Regions from separate parts of the Nakamurella sp. genome, predicted to be linked through region 1. Evidence: riboswitches for the same ligand, from Rfam matches in the RefSeq annotation. Region 1 holds a riboswitch; each other region holds the start of a gene.
The links. A riboswitch is a leader RNA that binds a small molecule or an ion and turns the genes downstream of it on or off. The one in region 1 is predicted to bind S-adenosylmethionine.

Region 1 (7,328 bases):
TGCTGGCCGCCGTGCTCGTCGGGCCGTGGGTCGGCAGCCTGGCCATGTCGGTGGTCTTCATCGTGCAGGCCCTGGTGTTCGCCGACGGCGGCCTCACCGCGCTGGGTCTGAACATCATCCTGATGGGCTACACCACCTGCTTCGGCGGCTACGGGATCTTCGTGCTGATCCGAAAGCTGCTGCCCAGAAAGAAGTCCTCGGTCGTCGCCGCGTCGGCCATCGCCGCCTGGTGCGGGGTCGTGCTGGCCTCGCTGGTGTTCACCCTCTACTACGCGGTCGGCGGCACCGGAGGAGCGGCGGTCGGCACCGTCGCCGTCGCGATGATCGGCGTGCACATGCTGATCGGCGTCGGCGAGGCGGTCATCACGGCGCTGACGGTCGGCGCGGTGCTGGGCACCCGGCCCGATCTGGTCTACGGGGCGCGGGACCTGCGCCCTGCCCTGACGATGCGCGCGCCCGCGGCCACACCGGCCACCGGGAGTGCGGCATGACGGGCGGGCGCGGCCCGGCGCGCCGGCCGGTCCGGGTGTTCGTGCTCGTGGGTATCGGGATCGCGTTGATCCTCGCCTTCTTCGTCAGCCCGCTGGCCAGCTCGTCGCCGGACGGGCTCGAGCGCGTCGCCATCGACCAGGGGTTCGAGGCGCAGGCCGCCCCGCACGCGATGGCCGGGACGCCCCTGGCCGACTACGAGGTCGCCGGCGTGCAGCACTCCTGGCTGTCCACGGGACTGTCCGGGGTCATCGGCGTGGTGCTGTGCTTCGCGCTGGCCGGCGCGGTCGTGCTGGCGATCCGGTGGACCCGTCGACGCTCCGCCACGACGGGCTGAGCGTCGTGGGCAGCGGCGCGGCGCACCATCACGTGTTCTTCGTGCACGCCGATTCCGGCGTCCACCGGTTGGCCCCGGAGTGCAAGCTGGTCGCCACCGTGCTGTTCGTCTTCGCGGTGGTCGCCACCCCGCGCGAGGCGATCTGGGCGTTCGCCCTGGACGCCGCCATCCTGGTCGGCATTGCCCTGATCGGGCGGGTGCCGCTGGGAAAGCTGGCCCGGCGCCTGGTGATCGAGGTTCCGTTCCTGGCCTTCGCCGTGTTCCTGCCGTTGGTCGGGCACGCCCCGTACCTGCAGGTCGGCTTCCTGACGCTGTCCGAGCCGGGCCTGTGGGGGGCCTGGAACATCGTGGTCAAGGGCACCCTCGGGGTGGCCGCGACCTCGTTGCTCACCGCGACCACCACGGTCGCCGAGTTGCTGCTCGCACTGGAACGCCTCCGGGTGCCGCGGGCCGTGGTCGGCATCGCCGGCTTCATGGTGCGCTACTGGCAGGTGCTGGCCGACGACCTGCGCCGGATGCGGATCGCGCGGATCTCCCGCGGCGACGACCCGCGCTGGCTCTGGCAGGTGGCGGGCATCGCGCGGACCGCCGGGGCCCTGTTCGTGCGGTCCTACGAACGGGGAGAGCGGGTGTACGTGGCCATGCTGGCCCGCGGGTACGGATTCGGCCCGGAGCCGGCGGACACCGCCGCCCGGGCGCCTCGCCGATCCTGGTTGGCGGCCCTGACCGCACCGGTCGCCGCCGGCCTGATCTGCGGTGTGGCCCTGGCCGGTGCCCGATGAGCCCGACCGGGCAGGGATTGCTGGAGGTCAGCGATCTCGCCTTCGCCTACCCGGATGGCCGGCAGGTGCTCTTCGGGGTGAACCTGACCGTCCGGCCGGGGGAGCGGGTGGCCATTCTCGGCCCGAACGGCGCCGGGAAGACCACGCTGGTCCTGCATCTCAACGGCACGCTGCTGGCCGGCGCCGGTTCGGTGCGGGTGGACGGGATCCGGGCCGCGACAGGATCCCTGCGCGAGATCCGCCGCCGGGTCGGGGTGGTGTTCCAGGACCCCGACGACCAGCTCTTCTCGCCGACGGTGCGCGACGACGTCGCCTTCGGGCCACGCAATCTCGGCCATCGCGGGCCGGAGCTGGACCGCCGTGTGCACGCGGCGCTGGCGGCGACCGGCATGGTGGCCGCCGCCCCGCGGGCCCCGCACCACCTGTCCTTCGGGCAACGGCGCCGGGTGGCCGCGTCCACCGTGCTGGCGATGGACCCGACCGTGCTCGTGCTCGACGAGCCGTCGTCCAACCTGGACCCGTTGGCCCGCCGGGAGTTCGCGCAGATCGTGCTCTCGCTGGGGCTGACCACCGTGATGGTCACCCACGACCTGCTATACGCCCTGCAGCTGTGCCCACGCTCGGTGATCATGAACAACGGGCAGATCGTCGCCGACGGCCCGACGCGCGACATCCTGGCCGACCGGACCCTGCTGGCGGCGAACCGGCTGGAGCTGCCGGTCGGCTGCGTGCTGCCGGCCTGACTCGCGCGCCGGCCGCACCCGGGTCGGCCCGCCTACTTCTGCCAGGGGGCGATGACGGGCAGTTCGCGGCCGTCGACCGCCGGGACCGGCCGGCCGTCCCGCACCACGTACCGCAGCCGCGGCCCCCGCTCGGCGATGGCCTCGACCGCGTGCACCAGGCGCTGCACGTGCTCGGTGGTGGTGCCCAGGCCGACCGACGCGCGCAGCGCCTGCCCGTTGCTCGAGTCGGCGCAGCCGGCCGCGCCGAGCAGCTTGCGGACCAGCGGGTGGGCGCAGAACGCCCCGTCCCGCACCCCGATGCCGTGCTCGGCCGAGAGCGCCGCCGCCACCACGGCGGCCGGCTGCCCGGCGACGGTGAACGTGGCCACGCCGATGCTGTCGGCCCGCTCGCCGAACAGTGCGTGCACGGTGACGCCCGGAATGGCGGCCAGGCCCCGGCGCAGCGTTTCGGTCAGCGCGGATTCGGCCTGGGCCAGGGACTCCCGGTCGGCCGTGGCCAGGACGTGGCAGGCGGTGGCCAGGGCCACCGCGCCGGGCACGTTCGGCGAGCCGGCCTCGTGCCGGTCCGGCAGCGGCTTGTACTCGGTGCCCTCGGCGGTGACCGATGCGGTGGCCCCGCCGCCGATCAGGTACGGCGGTGCCGCGGCGAGCCAGTCGGCCCGGCCCACGAGCGCGCCGGCGCCGTACGGCGCGTAGAGCTTGTGCCCGGACAGCGCGACGTAGTCGACGCCGAGTTCGGTGATCGAGAACGGCCGGTGCGGGGCGAGCTGGGCGGCGTCCAGGGCCACCCGGGCGCCGCGGGCCCGGGCCACCCGGGCCAGCTCGGCGACCGGCCAGATCTCGCCGGTGACGTTGGACGCGCCGGTGATGACCAGCAGCGCGGGCCCGGGCCGCCGACGGCGCAGCGCGTCGTCGACGAGATCGACGGCGTGCTCGGCCGCCTCGGGCGCCGGCACCCGGACGACCCGGCGCTGCGCCGACTCCGGGGCCCGCTCGGCCGACCAGGGCAGGAGAGCGGCGTGGTGCTCGGTCTCGAAGACGACCACCGTGGTGCGGGGCGGGAGGCAGTGCGCCAGCAGGTTGAACGAGTCGGTGGTGTGCCGGGTGAAGATGACCGCATCTTCCGGGCGGCCGCCCACGAAGGAGCGCACCGGCTCGCGGGAACCCTCGTAGAGGCTGGTGCAGACCTTGGAGTGCCAACCGGCGCCACGGTGCACGCTGGCGTACCGGTCCAGCAGCGCGTCGACGGTGTCCCGGACCGCCCGCAGGGCCGGTGCCGAGGCGCCGTGGTCCAGGTTGGCGTACTCGATCGTCCCGCCGGTGGCCAACGGGACCTGGGCGCCCGCGCCGACGACCTCCAGGCCCGGACCCTGCGGGTGGCTGACCGGTCCGCGCCGCGGCGGGGTGGCCGCGACGGTGCCGGCCACCGGGGGTTCCGGCGCGAAGACGGCGACCAGGTCGGGGCGTTCGAGGGCGAGGGTCACGACGATCCACTCCTGCAGTCCATCGGACCGCCTGGGTGGAGGCCCGCGCTTGCCGGTCGCACCTCGCGAACGGCCAGGTCTTCACCCGGGGCACCCCACCGCGGTAGGAGGGTTGCCGGCCAGCAAGCCGGGGCTATCTGCTGGCACTCATGACCTTCGAGCAGCAGGGTAGCAAATCGCGCCCGCACGGGCCATGACGACGATCACAGGCCACGATCACGGGCCACGACCACGGGCCACGACCGCAGGCGACGACAACGCAGGTCCGGTCGCGACGTGGACCGGTGGCCCGGCCGGCGGTGCGCGAGCGAACCCCGTCGGGTGGCCCGGTCGTCAACCGGGGCAGGCAGGGTTCCGCTCCGGCTGGTCGGTGACCCCGGAAGAGACGAAGACCACAAAACCTGTCACCCGATTGGCGGGCATTGGTGAACGTGGTGTTAGATCTGGCCGGCGGGTGCCACCGGGCCCGTTCATCCGGGAGTGCGGGGGTAGACACAGTGATGCGCAGGATGCTGGCAACGATCGTCACGGCCGCGATCCTCCTCGTCGCCGGCGCGTCCGCCGCCGTGGCCGGCGAGGTCGGGACGTGCTGGGCCGATGGCGGGTCCACCGCAGCCGGATCGGCGAGCGGAGGGACGGGTCTGACCTCGGCCGCCTCGCTGGCCAGCACCGGTTCGAGCATCGACGTGACCACCTGGGCGGCCGTGGGTATCGGCCTCGTGCTGGTGGGCATGATCCTGATGGTCGTGCTGCCGGGCAGCCGCCGGCGCAGCCAGGCGGAGCCGACCACCACCGCGTGATCGACGTCGCGGCGGGCCGCCCATCGACAGGTGGGTGGCGCCGTCCGGCCGGGCGGCGGCGCGGGCCGGACCGTGCGGGAATGATCACTCCCGGGTTGCATCTCGATCCGGGTACCGTTGCGGTCACGCCTGGATAACGTTATCGCCGGGCCGGTCCGTCCGGAGGTGTCCGTGGCCGTCGAGCCCCGACCGAAGCGCCGCCGGCCGTTGTCGTTGCGGGTGTGGCGCAACCCCCTGGCGCGGGGCGTCGATCGGGTCGAGGCCGCCGTTGTCCTGCTGCTGATCGTCCTGGCCGCCGCCGCGGTGCCGGTGGTGGCCGTGGTCGCGTCGGCGAGCTGGTCGGACGCCGCCGCGCAGTCCGCGGCCGAGCGTCGCTCGCTCACCGCGGTGGCGGCGATCGTCGACCGGTCGGCGCAGCTGCCGGTGGGCGTCACCGACGGCGCGCCGGTCTGGATTCCCGCGCCCGTCAGCTGGACCGGATCCGACGGCCGCCGGGTCACCGGGGTCGCAGACGTCCCCGCCGCCGCGGTCGCCGGTGATCCGGTCACCATCTGGCTGGACCCGGCCGGCCGCATCGTCCCGCCGCCGCCCGGTCCGGCCGCCCTGGCCGGGCTCGCCGTCCTGGTCGGCGCCGGGTCCTGGGTCCTCGTCGGCCTGCTGCTGGCCGGTGCCGGCTGGGCGGTCCGCCGCCGGCTGGACCGGCTCCGGCTGCGGGCCTGGGGCCGGGAGTGGGCCGAGGTCGAGCCGGGCCGCCACCCGTTCTGAGCCCGGCGCCACCCGTGGCGAGTCCGCTGCCGGCCACCGGTGGTCATCCGCGACCGCCCCCGAATTGACGGCCGGGCCCGGTCGGGCTACACACACCGGTATGCCGAATGCGGAGTTCCAGGCGGCCGTCGACCGGGTGAACGGGTTGACCAAGGACCCCGGGAACGAGACCAAGTTGCGGATGTACGCGCTGTACAAGCAGGCCACCCAGGGCGATGTCGCCGGCAAGCGGCCCGGCTTCACCAACCCGGTGGGCCGGGCCAAGTACGACGCCTGGGCGAAGCTCAAGGGCACGTCCGCGGAGCAGGCGCAGGCGTCCTACATCGCCGAGGCCGGCGCCCTGTCCGACTGACCGCGCGGGTCAGCCGGCGGTGCCCGCCGCGATGGTGTCGAGATCGCGGACCGCGTACCGGTGGTGCTCCCACTCCTCGGACAGGATCACCTGCAGGCAACTGCGCACGGTCTCGGGTTGATCGGGGTCCCAGGGATTGCGCCGGGGCTCGGCGAGCAGCTCCGGCGTGAGAGCGGCCAGGAACTCCCGGACCTGCGTGACCCGGCCGGCCCGGACCGCCAGCACCTCGTCGTACCCGGGGGTGTCCGACCGGAAGACCGACAGGTCGTGACCGTCGGTTGCGTACTCCGCGTTGGGCCGGCCGATCGGGTGGTACGGCGCCGGCAGGTCCAGGATCGCGCGCCGCAGCCAGGTGTCGGTGGCCATCACCAGGTGCCGCAGCGTCTGCGCGAACGACCATTCGCCGTCCACCGGGACGTCGACGGTGCCGGGCGGCATGTCCGCGGCCCGGTCCAGGGTGGCGGTCCAGGTGCGCTCCACGGCAGCCCAGGCCGACCGCAATCCGGCCGGGTCCGATGCGCGCCGCAGATCCCGGCCGGGGAAGCGGCGGTCGAGCTCGGCCTCGACGAAGGGCACGACGTCGACGCCGTTCACCAGCAGGCGGCCCCCGTCGGCCAGCCAGGGCGCGTCGACGTCCGCGTCCCGGACCTCCACCGCCCGGAGCACCGCGCCCGACAGGTCGCAGCGAACGAACCGAGCGCCGCGCAGGTCCCGGTCGGTGAACGTCGCGCCCCGCGCCGCCGCGCCCTCGCTCTCCATCGGCCCCCATCCTCCATCGATCACCGAGACCGTGGTGCTCGGCCGGCCCCATCGCACCACCTCCTCCATGATCGACGGCAGCCGAGGCGGGCATTAAGTGCGAGCGCAACTGAGTGTGAGACCAATTCGGTGTTGGACGCGCGGTGGTGGGGCGTGGGACCGTCGATGTCCCGGATGCGGCGGTGGCCGGCCGCCCCGCGTCCCGCCCGCCGTCCCACCGCGCCCACCCTGCCCACCTGCCCACCTGCCCACCCTGCCGAGCTGACGAGCGAAAGAGTCGACGATGACAACCGAGACGACGACGAACCGGGTCGTGGAGTGCGACCTGCTGGTGGCCGGGGGCGGGGCGGGCGGCCTGTCCGCGGCGGTGACCGCGGCGCACCGGGGCCTGGACGTGGTGGTCGTGGAGAAGGCGTCGACGCTCGGCGGGGCGACCGCCTGGTCGGGCGGCTGGCTCTGGGCCCCGCTGAACCCCCTCTCGCAGGCCGACGGGATCGTGGAGGACCTGGACGGCCCGCGCACCTACCTCAAGCACGCGCTCGGGGAGAACTACGACGAGCCGCGCGTCGATGCGTTCTTGCGGAACGCCTCGAAGATGGTCGGCTTCTTCCAGGACCGGACGAGCCTGCAGTTCGTCAGCGGCACCTGGATCGCGGACATCCTGGGCGACCTGCCGGGCGCCGGCACCGGCGGCCGGTCCGTCGGGCCGAAGCCGATCAATGCGCGCGCCCTGCGCAAGGAGGTGCGCGCCCTGGTGCGCCGGCAGCTGTACGAGACCTCGTTCCTGGGCATGGGCATCATGGCCGGGCCCGATCTG
Region 2 (7,328 bases), on a different contig from region 1:
GCTCGATCCGGCCGTGGTGGCGCTGCGCCAGCACGTCTCGGGGACGATGCGCAAGGAGCTGGACCGGCTCCGGGCCAAGTACCCGGCCGACGTCGCGGCCGACATGGAACGCGCCCTGCACCGCGTCACGCAGGCCCTGCTGCACACCCCCACGCTGCGCGCGCAGGAGCTCGCCCGCACCGGGGACGGTGCCGGGTACGTGCAGGCGCTGCACACCCTGTTCGGCATCGACATCCACGACTCCGAGACCGCGGCCCATCCGGTGTCCGCCTTGCGCACCAGCTGATCCACCGTCCGGGCGCCGAAAATCGGTGCACGGGAAACGAAACTGCTTTTCCTGTCGGGGCAGTCACACGCCGGCGGCCGGGTCTTGTAGGCCAACCGGGGGTCCCGCGGTGTGACGGGGATCGCCTCCGGCGGTGTGCGCCAGGGCCCGGCGGCCCGCCGGCGCGGCCGCGCAACCGGCCGCCGCACCCGGTGTGACCTGGGCCGACGGGAATCCCGGACGCCCGGGCCCGGGTGCGCGGCACACCGGCCGGCGGGGCGCCACACCCCCAGGGGTGGGTCCCGGTTAGCTGAGAAATGGCTAACGTAGCTAACGGGGGATGGCGGGCCGCCGCCGGTTGCGTGGTGAGGCATCACCGATCGCGACCGCCGGTTGACGACCTGCCGGGCGGCCGTGCCCGTCCCCCAAGCGCCTGCCGACGATCGGTCGCGGGTTCCGAGAAAAACTGTATGACAAGGAGTGTCATGACCGTCACCACCACAACCGAGAACTACACCGCCGGTGCCGCGCAGGCCCGTGAGGCCACCGAGCAGGCGGCCGAATCGTGGAAGCGGGGCGTCCGCGTCCTCACCGACCAGGCCGGCCTCGTGACCCGCCTGCCCCGGGTCGAGTTCACCGAGCCCGTCACCCGGTACTTCGAGTTCCTGCAGCAGGTCGTCGACACCAACCGCGAGCTGATGACCCGCTGGGCCGAGATCGTCGATTCGCTCTCCGGCACCGTCCGCGACCAGGCGGAGAAGGTCGGCGGCGTGGTCGCCGACCAGGTCGACGCGGTCGTCGATTCCGCGGCCGATCTGGCCACCGAGCAGGCCCGTCAGGCGCAGGAGCTGGCCGACGAGCAGGCCGAGCAGGCGGAGGAAGTTGCCAAGGAGCAGGAGCGCGCGGCCAAGCGGGCCGAGCGCGCCGCCGCCAAGCAGGCGCGCGAGCAGGCCCGGGAGCCGTACGAGGGCCTGACCAAGGCCGAGCTGTCGGACCAGCTGGCCGAGCGCGGCCTGGCCAAGAGCGGCACCGTCGAGGAGCTCATCGAGCGCCTGGTGAACGCCGACACCGAGGGCGACAGCCAGGACGACGACAAGTAGTCGACCCGGCCGAGCCACCGCTCGACCTGACGCAGTGACGCCGGTCCGGTTCCGCCGGACCGGCGTCGCCGTTTGCCCACCCGGCGTCCCTCGGGCGAGAGTCCGCGCCGATCAGCTGTTCTCACACCCTGGAGTCCTCATGAGCGCACCGGCCATCGACCGCACCGTCACCGACGGTCCCCTGTTCGTCCACCGGACCGGGGCGGGCGAGCCGCTGGTGCTGCTGCACGGGCTCGGCGAATCCCACGTCGGCTGGCGGCCGGTGCTCGACCGGCTGGCCGCCCGCTACGAGGTCGTCGCGGTCGACCTGCCGGGATTCGGGCAGTCGCCGGCCCTGCCGGCCGGTGTCGCACCGAGTGCCGACCACCTGGCGGTCGCCGTCACCGAGACGCTCGACCGGCTGGGCATCGACCGTTTCCACGTCGCCGGCTACTCGATGGGCGCGCGGATCGCGCTCCAGCTGGCCGGGTCCGACCGGGTCCGGTCGGTGGTGGCGATCGCCCCGGACGGTCTGGGCACTCCGGTGGAGCGGGTGCAGGGCTACCTCGCCCTGGCCGTCGGGCGTCAGGTGGCCATGACCCTGGCCCCGTACGCCGAGCCGCTGAGCCGGACGGCCGCCGGGCGGACGGTCTTCTTCGCGGGCAACCGCAGCCTGCCCTGGCAGCTCACCGAGGCCGACGCCTACCGGCTGCTGACCGGTTACGCCGCCGCCCCGGCCTACGACGCGGCCAACTGGTCGGCCATGTTCGACCTGCCGACGCACCTGCACACGATCACCGCGCCCACCCTGCTGCTGCAGGGCACGGCCGACCCGCTGATGCCGCAGCAGATCAGCCGCTACCTGGCGCTGGTGCCGGGAGCCCGGTTGCGCTGGCTGACCGGCCTGAATCACGTCCCGATCTCGGACGATCCCGACCGGGTCGCCCGGTACATGCTGGACTTCCTGGGCCGGGTGCCCGCCTGACGGGGCCGTGGTGGCCGCGCGGGATCGACCGGCGGCCTCCTACCGCGGCTGGGTCAGCCCGGCCGCCTCGAACGCGCTCATGGTCGGCTTGATGGTGGCCGTCGGGCCGACCTCGCCGGCGATCGCGTCCAGCGTCTTGAGCCCGTCGCCGGTGTTGAACACGACGGTCTCGGCGTCCGGATCGAGCTGCCCGGTGGCCAGCAGCTTGCGCAGGGTGGCGATGGTGACGCCCCCGGCGGTCTCGCCGAAGATGCCCTCGGTCCGGGCCAGCAGCTTGATGCCTTCGATGACCTCGTCGTCGCTGACGTCCTCGACCGCGCCGCCGGTGCGCCGCGTGACGTCGAGCACGTACGGCCCGTCCGCGGGGTTGCCGATGGCCAGCGACTTGGCGATGGTGTCCGGCCGCACCGGCTTGACCACGTCCCACCCGTTCTTGAACGCCTCGGCGACGGGGGAGCAGCCGGTCGCCTGCGCGCCGAACACCTTGTACGGCGTGGCGTCGACCAGCCCCAGCTCGCCCAGCTCGGTGAACCCCTTGTCGATCTTGACCAGTTGGGCGCCGGAGGCGATCGGCACCACGACCTGGTCCGGCAGCCGCCAGCCGAGCTGCTCGGCGACCTCGAACGCCAGCGTCTTGGATCCCTCGGCGTAGTACGGGCGGACGTTGACGTTGACGAACGCCCAATCCTCCTGCTCGGCGGCGATCTCCCCGGCCAGCCGGTTGATGTCGTCGTAGGTGCCGTCGACGGCGACCAGGGTGCCGCCGGAGGCGGCGGTGGTCAGGATCTTCTGCTGCTCCAGGTTCGACGGGATCATCACCACCGAGCGGATGCCGGCCCGGGCCGCGGCCGCGGCGACGGCGTTGGCCAGGTTCCCGGTGCTCGGGCAGGCCAGGACGGTGAAGCCGAGCTGGCGGGCGGCGGCCAACGCCACCGCGACGACCCGGTCCTTGAACGAGTGGGTCGGGTTGCCCGAGTCGTCCTTGACCCAGAGCCGCCGCATGCCCAGCTCCTTGGCCAGGTTGTCGGCGCGGACCAGCTTGGTCTGGCCCGGGTTGATGTTCGGGGTGCCCGCGATGTCCCCGGGCACCGGCAGCAGCGGCGCGTAGCGCCAGATGTTCTGCGGGCCGGCCTCGATCCGCCGCGTGAGATCCTCGCCCCGGGAGGTGAACTCGTAGGCGACCTCGAGCGGACCGAAGCACTCGGTACACGCGTAGTAGGGGCCGAGCTCGATGCGATTGCCGCACTCGCGACAGGACAGCGCGACGGCGGGGCCCAGATCCACGGAGGTGGAGGCGGGCGCGGACAGCACAGACGTCATGACGAGGCCTTTCTGCTCATCTTCCCCGCCGGAGCGGGACGGAAGTGGCACCTGCTGTCGACCGGCCTCGAGAACCGCGCCGCCGCGCGGACGCGGGGGTGGTCACGAGAGAAATCATCGACAGTGGTTGCCGGGGCTTCGTCGGGCCGTATCCCTCTGCCCCTCTGGATGAGGTGTATTCGGTTGTCCGAGCATCGTAACGCATCGCACCCCGCGGTCCGATGGTCCGGCGACCGCCGGGGCCCGGCCTGGGGAACCCACGGGGACGGCACTGTCGCACCCGGCTGGCACGATGGCGGGCATGGCCGACACGGTGGATCTCGCCCCGCTCACCCTGGTGACGGGCGACGAGGCACTGCTGGTCGACCGGGCGATCGCCCGGGCCGTGGCGACCGCCCGCCGGATCGACCCGGGGGTGGAGCGGCGGGACGGCACGGGGGCCGGGCTGACCGTCGGGGAGTTCTCCGACCTGGTGGCGCCGAGCCTGTTCGCCGAGCCGCGGGTGGTGGTGATCCGCGGCGCCCACGAGGCGTCGAAGGAGTTGGCCGCCGAGCTGGCCGCGTACGTCAAGGATCCGGTCGACGGGGTCTGGCTGGTGCTGCACCATCCGGGCGGCGCGCGCAACAAAGCGATCGCCGACACCCTGACCAAGGCCGGCGCCGACGTGGTCACCTGCTCCCGGATCACCAAGCTCAACGAGCGGATCGACTTCGTCCGCGCCGAGATCCGGCGGGCCGGCGGTCGCACCAACCCGACGGCGGTGACGGCGCTGGTCGAGGCGATCGGGTCGGACCTGCGGGAGCTGGCGTCGGCGGCCGATCAGTTGGTCGCCGATACCGGCGGCACGGTCGACGAGAAGGCGGTGCGGCGCTACCACACCGGACGGGCCGAGGTCAGCGGCTTCACCGTGTCCGACGCCACGATGTCCGGCGACCTGCCCGGAGCGCTGGAGTCACTGCGCTGGGCCCTCGGGGTCGGGGTCGCGCCCGTGCTCGTCGCCGACGCGCTGGCCGACGGGGTGCGGACGGTGTCCCGGGTGTCGTCGGTGCGCGGCGGCAACTCCTACGCGATGGCCTCGGAGCTGGGCATGCCGCCCTGGAAGATCGACCGGGCGCGGGGGATGGCCCGGGGGTGGACCCCGGACGGGCTGGCGGCCGGCATGGCCATCGTGGCCGATCTCAATGCCGCGGTGAAGGGGGTGGCCGCCGACGCCGAGTACGCCCTGGAGAAGGCGGTGTTGGACCTGGTCCGGGCCCGGCGCGGGAAATGACGAAACAGCCGGTGACCGAAGGCAGTCACCGGCTGATCGGTCGAGCGGTCAGATCTTGTTGACCAGCACGGTCAGGGCCGACTTGCGGTTCGCGGCCTGGTTGGCGTGGATGACGCCCTTGGAGACGGCCTTGTCCAGGCTGCGGCACGCGGCCTTCAGCTCGACCTCGGCCACGGCCTTGTCGCCGGCCTCGGCGGCGGTCCGCACCTTGCGCACGCTCGTCTTGAGCGAGGACTTCACCGACTTGTTGCGCTGCCGAGCGAGCTCGTTGGTGCGGTTGCGCTTGATCTGGGACTTGATGTTGGCCACGCCGGAATGCCTTCGTTTCGTCGTTGGAGTTCGTGGCGCCGTCGGGCACACACGGCCGTCCACGTTACCAGCCGGACCGAACGAGGAACAAATACGCCTACCCGGCGCAGGGGAAGGCCGACGGTTCGGGCCGGCCCCCGGCGGCCAGCGCCGCGCCGACCCAGGCGATCAACCGCGGGTCCCCGGGCAGCGCGACGTGGTCGAGCCGCACCTGCGGGCACCGGTCCTGGACCACCAGCGACGTCACCCGGTCCGCCGGACCGGCCGGCGACTGCGCGGCCACCGGCGTCACCACGGTGTCGTCCCGGCTGGAGATCGTCGCGTAGCGCACCGACCCGTCCAGGTCGCCGCCGGCATCGAGTTCGGTGAGCAGCGCGGATCCGGCGATCTGGTCGGCACAGGCCGGGCAGAGGGCGCCGGGCACCCCGTCCAACAGCGGGGAGGTGGTGCCGTGGAAGGTCGGCGCGATCAGCACCGCGGTGCCCACCCGATCGGCCAGGCCGTCCTGCCGCAGGGCCGTGCGCAGCACCAGGCCGCCCTGGGAGTAGGCGACGACGTCGACCCGGTCGGCGCCGGTCGCGGCGAGCACGCCCTCGACCACGCCGGCCACCGTGGTCGCGGAATCGCGGACCGGGGCCAGCCCGCCCAGCCCGTAGTTCGCGCCGTACACGCACCGGCCGGCCCCCGTCAGGGCCGTGGCCAGCGGCCCGTAGGTGCCCGCGACGGTCGAGAACGTCCCGGGCAGCAGCACCACCGGGGGGTGGTCCGACCGGCAGCCCGGGTCGTTGACCCCGGGCAGGTGGACGTCCGGCAGCGATGCGGGGACGGCCGACGACGGGGCCGAGGGTGCTGCCGACGGCCCGGTCACCGGCACCGACGGCGATGGCGACACCGAGGGCGGCACCGAGTCCGGCACCGATGGCGACACCGATGGGCCGGTCACCGGCGCCGGTCCCCCGCACCCCGCTGCCCCGGTCACCGTTCCGACCAGCAGGAATGCCGCCAGGATCGTCCTTCTCATCGCCCGCCACGGTACGTCCGGCCCGGCCGCGAAGAGAATGAAAAAAATCTTGGAAGAAAATTCCGCTGAGCTGTCGTCCGCGCTCCGGTCCGTTCGTGGTGATGGTGTCAGGAACGAAACAGGAGGAACCATGAAGCTCAGCCTCAACACCTTCGTCAGCCTCGACGGCGTCATGCAGGGCCCGGGCGGCCCGGACGAGGACACCTCCGGCGGCTTCACCCGCGGCGGCTGGGTGATCCCGCACGTCGACGAGGACTTCGGCCGGATCGTGGACGAGGAGTGGTTCGCCCACGCCGACGCCGTCCTGCTCGGCCGCAGCACGTTCGAGATGATGCGGACCTACTGGAGCGCCTATCCGAACCAGGACGAGCTGGTCGCCAAGGTCCTCAACGCCTACCCCAAGTACCTGGTCTCGACCGCGCTCACCGACGAGCAGGCGGCCTGGGGGCCGACCACCGTCCTGCGGGACGATGTCGTCGAGCAGGTGCGCGCGCTCAAGGAACGACCCGGCCGGGAACTGCAGGTGCACGGCAGCTGGCAGCTCGCGCAGACCCTGCACAACGCCGGGCTGGTCGACGTCTACCGGCTGCTGGTGTTCCCGGTCGTGGTCGGGGCCGGGAAGCGGTTGTTCGACGACACGACGCGGCCGTCCGCCTTCCGCACGGTCGCCCGCACGAGCACGGCCGCCGGCGCCACCCACCTGGTCCTGGAGCCGGCCGATTTCACCCGGGGCGACCTGGGCATCGTGGACGGCGAGGCGGTGATCAGCGAGGTCCCGGTCTGATCCCTGCCTGATCTCCGCCCTTCCGTTCCTACCACCCACCCCGATCCAACCGAGCAAGGAGCCCACCTTGAAGCAGTACATGCTGTCCGTCCACCACGAGTCGCCCGCCGAGGTCGCGACCATCTCCGACGAGGACATGCAGCGGATGTTCCAGCAGGTCGACGCGTTCAACGAGGAGGTCAGGCAGGCCGGCGCCTGGGTCTTCGCCGGCGGTCTGGAAGGCATCGAGTCGGCCACCGTCGTCGACGCCCGGGGCGGCGCGGCCGTCATCACCGACGGGCCGTTCGCCGAGACC
Region 3 (7,328 bases), on a different contig from region 1:
CTCTACGCCCCCGACCCGGCCAGTCATGAGATCGCCACGGTGGGCGGGACGATCGCGACGAATGCGGGCGGTCTGCGCTGCGTGAAGTACGGCGTCACCCGGGATTCGGTTCTCGGGCTGACCGTCGCCCTGGCCGACGGCTCGATCCTGCGGACCGGACGCCGGACACTCAAGGGCGTCGTCGGCTACGACCTGACCGGGCTGTTCGTCGGGTCCGAAGGAACCCTGGGCGTCGTGGTCGAGGCGACCGTCCGGCTGCTCCCCCGGCCGGCGCGGACCCGGACCGCCATCGCCTTCTTCGACTCGGCATCGGCGGCAGCGGCCGCCGTCACCCCGATCGCCCGGGCCGGGGCCCGGCCCAGCGCGTTGGAGTTGCTCGACCACGGCGCCCTGCGCGCCATTGACGAGGCCCAGGGCACCGACCTGGCCGGCCGCGGCCGCGCGCTCCTGCTGGCACAGACCGACGGGTTCGGCGCCGATACCGAGATCGACGTCGTCGCCGATGCCCTCACGCGGGCCGGGGGCGTCGTCGAGCTGCCGGACGAGGCGGCCGCGCAGCGCTGGTTCTGGCTGCGCCGGCACGGCCGGGGCTTCGGTACCGACCAATGGTTGATCGGCGAGGACGTGGCCGTGCCCCGCTCGGCCGTCCCGGCCGCGATCGAGGCGATCGAGGCGATCGCGCGCCGGCACGGGCTGGACAGCGCCGTGGTCGCACACGTCGGCGATGGCAACCTGCACCCGGTTCTCAGCGCGCCCCGATCACCGGCGGACGAGCGGCCGCCGGCCCGCCTGCTGGACGCCGCCGACGAACTGGTCAGGGCCGCCCTGGCGCTGGGCGGAACCATCAGCGGTGAACACGGTGTCGGCATCACGAAGCGGCCCTGGCTGCGGTCGGAGCTGGACGGGTCCAGTATCGAGCTGCAACGCCGCCTCAAGCAGGTGTTGGACCCGACCGGCATTCTCAACCCGCACACCTGGCTCGGCCCCGCCGACGAAACCGCCTCGTCCGGCACACATCACAGCAGAGCCGTTTGACGCGAACACATTCCGTCCGTAGGCTGCAATGAAGGTCATGAGTTCCAGCATCAAGCCCCGGCTTGCTGGGCGGCAACCCTCCCACCGCGGTGGGGTGCTCCGGGTGACGACACGGCAGCAGACCCATTGTCTGCGGCAAGCGCGGGTTCCCCGAACCCGAGACCACCGGGTGAGGAAGACATGACGGCACGCAGTGCGGATCGACGGGACCTGTCCCGGCGGCGGCACGTCGATCACGGGTGGCTGGCCAGCGGTCTCTGTCGCCGCTGACGCCCAGCCGGGCAGCACTCGACGGTAGCGGCTTCGCCGCGCCGTGGCTCGCGCGACCCTCGACTCGTTTCGACGTCGGGCGTCCCGTGTCCCCCGCCGGATCCACCTTTCCGAGGAACCCCCGTGACGACCCTTCCCGTCCATGCCCGACCGGCCGCCCCCGCGGCGGATCCGGTCGACATCGCCGCCCGGCGCATTGATCCGTCCACGCTGACGGTGGTCCGCGCCCGCCATCCCTGGCGCTGGCTGTCGGCCGCCGCCGCCCTGATCGTGGTCGCGCAGTTCGTCAACGGGCTGGCCACGAACTCCGGGTGGGACTGGGCGACCTTCGCCAAGTACTTCACCGCGCCGGTCGTCCTGCAGGCGATGTGGCTGACCATCCAGCTCACGATCTACGGGACGGTGCTGGGCTTCGCCCTCGGTGTCGCCATCGCCGCCGCCCGGCTGTCGAAGAACCCGGTGCTGCAGACGATCGCCTGGACCTACGTCTGGGCGTTCCGATCGATCCCGCTCATCGTGCAGCTGCTGTTCTGGTTCAACATCGCCTACCTCTACGACACGCTGTCGATCGGCGTGCCGTTCGGCCCCGCCCTGGCCACGTTCGACGTAAACTCCACCATCAGCGGAATGACCGCGGCGGTCATCGGACTGGGCCTGCACCAGGCCGCCTACTCGGCCGAGATCGTCCGGGCGGGAATTCTTTCCGTCGATCACGGCCAGGTGGAGGCAGCCGCCGCCCTCGGTATCCCCCGGCGCCGGCAGTTCTTCCGGATCGTGCTGCCCCAGGCGATGCGCGGCATCCTGCCCAACGCGGCGAACGAGGTCATCAGCCTGTTCAAGGGAACCTCGATCGTCTCGACCATGGCGATCGCCGAGCTCTTCTACCAGGTCCAGGTCATCTACGGCCGCAACGGGCGAGTCGTCCCACTGCTCATGGTGGCCACCGTCTGGTACATCCTGATGACGACGGCCCTGTCGATCGTCCAGTACTACGTCGAACGGCACTACGCCAAGGGCGCCGTCCGGACGATGCCCCTGACGCCCCTGCAGAAGGCCCGCGCCCACCTGGCCGACTGGTCCGCCCGGGCCCGGCGCCAGTCCGCGGAGCACACCCGATGAGCACGAGGTTGATCCAGGCACCGGCCACCGCGGCCGCACCGGCCGTCATCGGCGATCCGGAGTACGCCGTCGAGGTGCTGGGCGTGCACAAGTCGTTCGGGGCGCTCGACGTCCTCAACGGGGTGGACCTGCGGGTGCGTCGGGGTGAGGTCGCGGTCGTCCTCGGCCCCTCCGGGTCGGGCAAGTCGACCCTGATGCGCGCCATCAATCACCTGTAAAAGGTCGACAAGTGTGTTATCCTGGTCGATTCCGAGCCGATAGGGTACCGGCTCAAGGGCGACAAACTGCACGAACTGCCCGAACGCGAGATCCTGCGCCAGCGGGCACGGGTCGGTTTCGTCTTCCAGAGCTTCAACCTGTTCGGGCACCTGACGGTCCTGGACAACGTGGTCGAGGCCCCGCTGGCGGCGCTGCGCATCGGCCGGCGACCCCTGCGCCGCGCGGCGCGGCGCCGGCGGGCGGAGATCACCGCGCGGGCCCGCGACCTGCTGGACGCCGTCGGCGTCGCCGACAAGGCCGGTGCCTACCCGCGACAGCTGTCCGGTGGCCAGCAGCAGCGCGTGGCCATCGCGCGCGCGTTGGCCCTCGATCCGGCCGTGATCCTCTTCGACGAACCGACCTCGGCGCTGGACCCGGAACTGGTCGGCGAGGTGCTGGAGGCGATCCGGACGCTGGCCGGCCAGGGTCGCACGCTGATCATCGTCACGCACGAGATCGGTTTCGCCCGCGAGGTCGCCGACACCGTGATCTTCATGGACGGCGGTGTCGTCATCGAGCAGGGCCCGCCGGACCAGGTCCTCGACAACCCCACCCACGACCGCACCCGGGCGTTCCTGTCCAAGGTGCTCTGACTCGACACCCGCCACATCCCGGCCCGGGCGCTCCCGCCCGGCCGACCCCACCGAAAGGACCACCATGTTCACCCGTACCGGACGCCTGCTCGCGCTGACCGGGGCGCTGGTCGCCGCGGCCCTGGCGATCAGCGCCTGCGGCGGATCCTCCAGCGGCGCCGACGGTTCCACGTCGGCCGCGAGCGGCGCCGAGGCCAGCGCGGGGTCGGCCTCACCGGCCGCCGCCCAGGCCGTGCAGTTCAACCTCGACCCCGAGCAGAACCGGATCACCACGGCGAAGGTGGACGCCATCGCGTCGCTGGTGCCGCAGGCGATCCGCGACCGCGGCACCCTGCGGGTCACCGGCTCCGCCGGGACGGCCCCGCCGCTGCGCTTCTACGCCACCGACGACACGACCCTGATCGGATCCGAGGTCGACCTGGCCTCCCTGTTCGCCGACGTCCTGGGACTGCAGGTCGACCTGCAGACGGCCGACTGGGCGCAGAACTTCGTACGGATCGACTCCGGCGAGGCCGACGCGTTCATCTCCAACGTCACGGTGACCGAGGAGCGCAAGGAGAAGTACGACTTCGCCACCTACCGGCAGGACAACCTCGCCCTGGAGACCCGGATCGACGATCCATGGACGGTCGCCAGCCGAAAGGATCTGGCCGGCAAGGTCATCGCGGTCGGGTCGGGCACCAACCAGGAGAAGCTGCTCGTCGATTGGAACGACGCCAACGTGGCGGAGGGTCTGGCGCCCATCGACATCAAGTACTTCCAGAACTCGACGGACTACTACCTGGCCCTGGACTCGGGACGCATCGACGGGTACCTCGGGCCCAACCCCACCGCCCAGTACCACGCCGCCAGCACCGGCCGGACCAAGGTGGTCGCCACGTACTCGGGCGCCGGAGACGCCCTGCAGGGCGAGATCGCGGTGCTGACGGCCAAGGACAACGGTTTGGCCCCGGCATTCCAGGCGGCGATCCAGCACACCATCGAGAACGGTACGTACCAGCAGGTTCTCGACCGCTGGAATCTGGCCAGCGAGGCGGTCGCCGCGTCCGAGCTCAACCCGCCCGGCCTGCCCAAGACCGGCTGACGCGCGCCCACCGACCGCTCACCGAATCCATCACGAGATCCGAGAGGAGGCATCATGTCCCGCAGCACCGCCGTCGAGCCGCACACCGTCGCCGTCATCGGTGGCGGCGCCATCGGCTCGGCCGCCGCCTGGCAACTGGCGGACCGGGGACATCGGGTCGTGCTGTTCGAGCAGTACGCCCCCGGGCACGCCCGGGGTGCCTCCCACGGGAGCTCGCGCATCTTCCGGTACTCCTACCCACTGGCCGACTACGTCGGCCTGGCCGGCCGGGCGGCCCGGCTCTGGCGCCGGCTGGAACGGCTGGACGGGCGACGGTTCTACGCCCGGACCGGGGCCGTCGATCACGGCGAACCCGGTGCGGTGGGTCGCCTGACCCGGATGCTGCGGCAACTCGGGATCGAGCACACGACGCTCACGCCCGACCAGGCCGCAGCCCGGTGGCCCGGGCTGCGCTTCGACGGCATGGTGCTGCATCACCCCGACGCCGGCCGCCTGCACGCCGACCATGCCGTGGCCGCCCTGCACCGTCAGGCGCGGGAGGCCGGGGCCCGGACGTGGTTCCACACCCCGGTGACCGGCCTGCGCCTCGCGCCATCCGGGGTCCGGGTCCTGACGGCCTCCGGGGCGTTCCGCGTCGACCAGGTCGTGGTATCCGCCGGCGCCTGGACCGCGTCCCTGCTGGCCGCGGTACCCGCGATCGCCCGCCGGCTGCCCGACCTGGTCACCACCCAGGAGCAGCCCGTTCACTTCGTTCCGGCGCAGACCCCGGTGGGCTGGCCCAGCTTCCTGCACCATCCGGGCGCCGGACACACCGGTGCCGGGATCTACGGGCTGGCCTCGCCGGACGGCGTCAAGGTCGGTGAGCACGGCACCGGACCCCGCACGGGCCCCGACGACCGCGATTTCCGCGCCGATCCCGCCGGGGTGGCGCGGCTGCGGGACTACGCCTCCCGTTGGATCCCCGGGGTGGATGCGTCGACCGCGCACGCGACCACCTGCCTGTACACCTCTACCCCGGACGGCCACTTCGTGATCGACCGGGCCGGCCCGATCACGGTCGCCGCCGGATTCTCCGGCCACGGCTTCAAGTTCGCTCCCGCCATCGGTGAGCTGGTCGTCGGGCTGGTCGACGGCACGGCCGACCCGCCCTCGCTGTTCCGGCTGCGCAGCGACCGCGCGGCCGCCGCGGCCCATGCCGGGAGCCCGTGAGATGGCCCCGGACACCTGCGCCCACCACGCCCTTCCCCTCACGGAGCAGCCATGTCGACGATCCTGAGCATTTCGGCCAGCCCGCAGCCGGTGTCGAGTACCCACTCACTGGTCACCCACGTCAACCGGCGCCTGGCCGCCGCCGGGCACACCGTCACCACCCTGCCCGTCCGCACGCTGCCGGCCGCGTCGCTGCTGACCGCCGACGTCACCCACCCCGCGCTGATCGACGCCGTCGGCGCCGTCCGTGACGCCGACGCGCTGGTGGTCGCGACCCCGGTCTACCAGTCGTCGTACTCCGGTCTGCTCAAGGTGTTTCTCGACCTGCTCCCCCAGTTCGCCCTGCGGGGCAAGACCGTGCTGCCGCTGGCGACCGGCGGGTCGCCGGCGCACGTGCTGGCGGTCGACTACGCCCTGCGCCCCCTGCTGTCGTCGCTCGGTGCGGCCCACGTGACGCCGGGCTGGTTCGTTCCGTCCGCGCACATCCGGACCTTCCCCGACGGCGGGGTCCTGATCGCGCCGCCGTCGCTGGGCCCGGTCGCCCAGGTGACCGAGGAGTTCCTGGCCACCCTGGCGGGCGCGGCCGGCCGGTCCGGTCCGCTGCCGGCCCGGGTGGACGCGGCCGCCGGTCCGCGGGTGTCCCCGTCGGCCGGCTCGGCCGATCTGCAGGTCCACCGGGTCGATCCCGGCGACGAGCTGCTGCGACCGCTGCTGGCCGACCTGGTCGTCGAGTACGGCACCCGCTACGGCCGGACGTCGCCGAACACCACTCTCACCGAGGTCCCACCGACCGACTTCGTCGCGCCGCACGGTGCTTTCGTCGTCCTGACGGAGGGCGGCCGGCCGGTCGCCGGTGGGGCGATCCGGCGGTACGACGCGACCACCGCCGAGGTCAAGCGGGTCTGGACCGCCCACCGGCACCGCCGGCGCGGGCTGGGCATCCGGGTGATGGCCGAACTCGAGGCGGCGGCGGTCGAGTTGGGCTACCGGCGTATCCATCTCACCACCGGGCCCCGCCAGCCCGAGGCCCGCGACCTCTATCTGCGGACGGGCTACACGCCGCGCTTCGACCTCACCGCGGACCCGGAGTCGATCGGTCCGCTCGCCTTCGGCAAGGAACTCGTGCCCGGCGCCGGACTCGCCGCCTGGACGGCGCCGGACCATCGCCCGGCGGACCCCGAGATCCGGGGAAGCCAGCCCCTGGCGACCGTCGGCGGAGCGGCGGGCTGGGGACCGGACGACCGGCGCCACGTGCATTCCACGGCCGTCAACGGGTCCCGGCGATGACCCGCTCACTGGTCTTCGTGGGCGGCGGGCCCCGCACGGTCGGCCTCGTCGAGCGGATCGCGGCCAACTCCGAACTCCTGCCCGACGGTCCGCTGGAGATCCACGTCGTCGATCCGTATCCGGCCGGCGGCGGCCGGATCTGGCGGAGCGATCAGAGCGACCTGCTGTGGATGAACTCGATGACCAGGGACACCACGGTGTTCACCGACGAGTCGGTCAGCTGCGCCGGACCGATCGTGCCCGGGCCCGCGCTGGACCGGTGGATCGCCGGGCCCGGCCGGGAGGTCCTCGTCGCGCACGGGCTGGCCGCCGAGGCCGACTCTCTCGGACCGAACGACTTCGCCTCCCGGCGGGTGCAGTCGCACTACCTGCGGTGGGCGTTCGACCGGGCGGTCGCGGCGCTGCCGGATCGGGTCCGGGTCGTCGAGCATCGCCGGCAGGCGGTCGGCGTGGTGGATGAGAGCCGTCCCGGC

Region 2: it holds a riboswitch for S-adenosylmethionine, as region 1 does, so the genes downstream of both, thrC (threonine synthase) here and ACOJUF_RS07420 (aminotransferase class V-fold PLP-dependent enzyme) in region 1, are expected to answer to the same signal.
Region 3: it holds a riboswitch for S-adenosylmethionine, as region 1 does, so the genes downstream of both, ACOJUF_RS24495 (amino acid ABC transporter permease) here and ACOJUF_RS07420 (aminotransferase class V-fold PLP-dependent enzyme) in region 1, are expected to answer to the same signal.

What each region holds. Positions count from the first base shown of each region.
Region 1 covers NZ_JBMDXT010000148.1:8,804-16,131, reverse strand. The annotation lists partial or broken gene ACOJUF_RS07435 (energy-coupling factor ABC transporter permease) at 1-826, shown strand, start outside; gene cbiQ (cobalt ECF transporter T component CbiQ) at 793-1,608, shown strand; gene ACOJUF_RS07425 (energy-coupling factor ABC transporter ATP-binding protein) at 1,605-2,351, shown strand; gene ACOJUF_RS07420 (aminotransferase class V-fold PLP-dependent enzyme) at 2,384-3,835, opposite strand; SAM riboswitch class IV at 3,876-3,990, opposite strand; gene ACOJUF_RS07415 (hypothetical protein) at 4,345-4,635, shown strand; gene ACOJUF_RS07410 (hypothetical protein) at 4,807-5,400, shown strand; gene ACOJUF_RS07405 (acyl-CoA-binding protein) at 5,501-5,752, shown strand; gene ACOJUF_RS07400 (DinB family protein) at 5,762-6,511, opposite strand; gene ACOJUF_RS07395 (FAD-dependent oxidoreductase) at 6,795-7,328, shown strand, end outside.
Region 2 covers NZ_JBMDXT010000176.1:6,622-13,949, forward strand. The annotation lists gene ACOJUF_RS08705 (glutamyl-tRNA reductase) at 1-286, shown strand, start outside; gene ACOJUF_RS08710 (SAP domain-containing protein) at 751-1,365, shown strand; gene ACOJUF_RS08715 (alpha/beta fold hydrolase) at 1,505-2,329, shown strand; gene thrC (threonine synthase) at 2,369-3,649, opposite strand; SAM riboswitch class I at 3,663-3,824, opposite strand; gene holA (DNA polymerase III subunit delta) at 3,942-4,919, shown strand; gene rpsT (30S ribosomal protein S20) at 4,968-5,228, opposite strand; gene ACOJUF_RS08735 (esterase/lipase family protein) at 5,326-6,249, opposite strand; gene ACOJUF_RS08740 (dihydrofolate reductase family protein) at 6,380-7,033, shown strand; gene ACOJUF_RS08745 (YciI family protein) at 7,101-7,328, shown strand, end outside.
Region 3 covers NZ_JBMDXT010000542.1:19,544-26,871, reverse strand. The annotation lists gene ACOJUF_RS24500 (FAD-binding oxidoreductase) at 1-1,035, shown strand, start outside; SAM riboswitch class IV at 1,069-1,183, shown strand; gene ACOJUF_RS24495 (amino acid ABC transporter permease) at 1,429-2,424, shown strand; partial or broken gene ACOJUF_RS24490 (amino acid ABC transporter ATP-binding protein) at 2,421-3,275, shown strand; gene ACOJUF_RS24485 (ABC transporter substrate-binding protein) at 3,340-4,359, shown strand; gene ACOJUF_RS24480 (FAD-dependent oxidoreductase) at 4,414-5,568, shown strand; gene ssuE (NADPH-dependent FMN reductase) at 5,620-6,855, shown strand; gene ACOJUF_RS24470 (FAD/NAD(P)-binding protein) at 6,852-7,328, shown strand, end outside.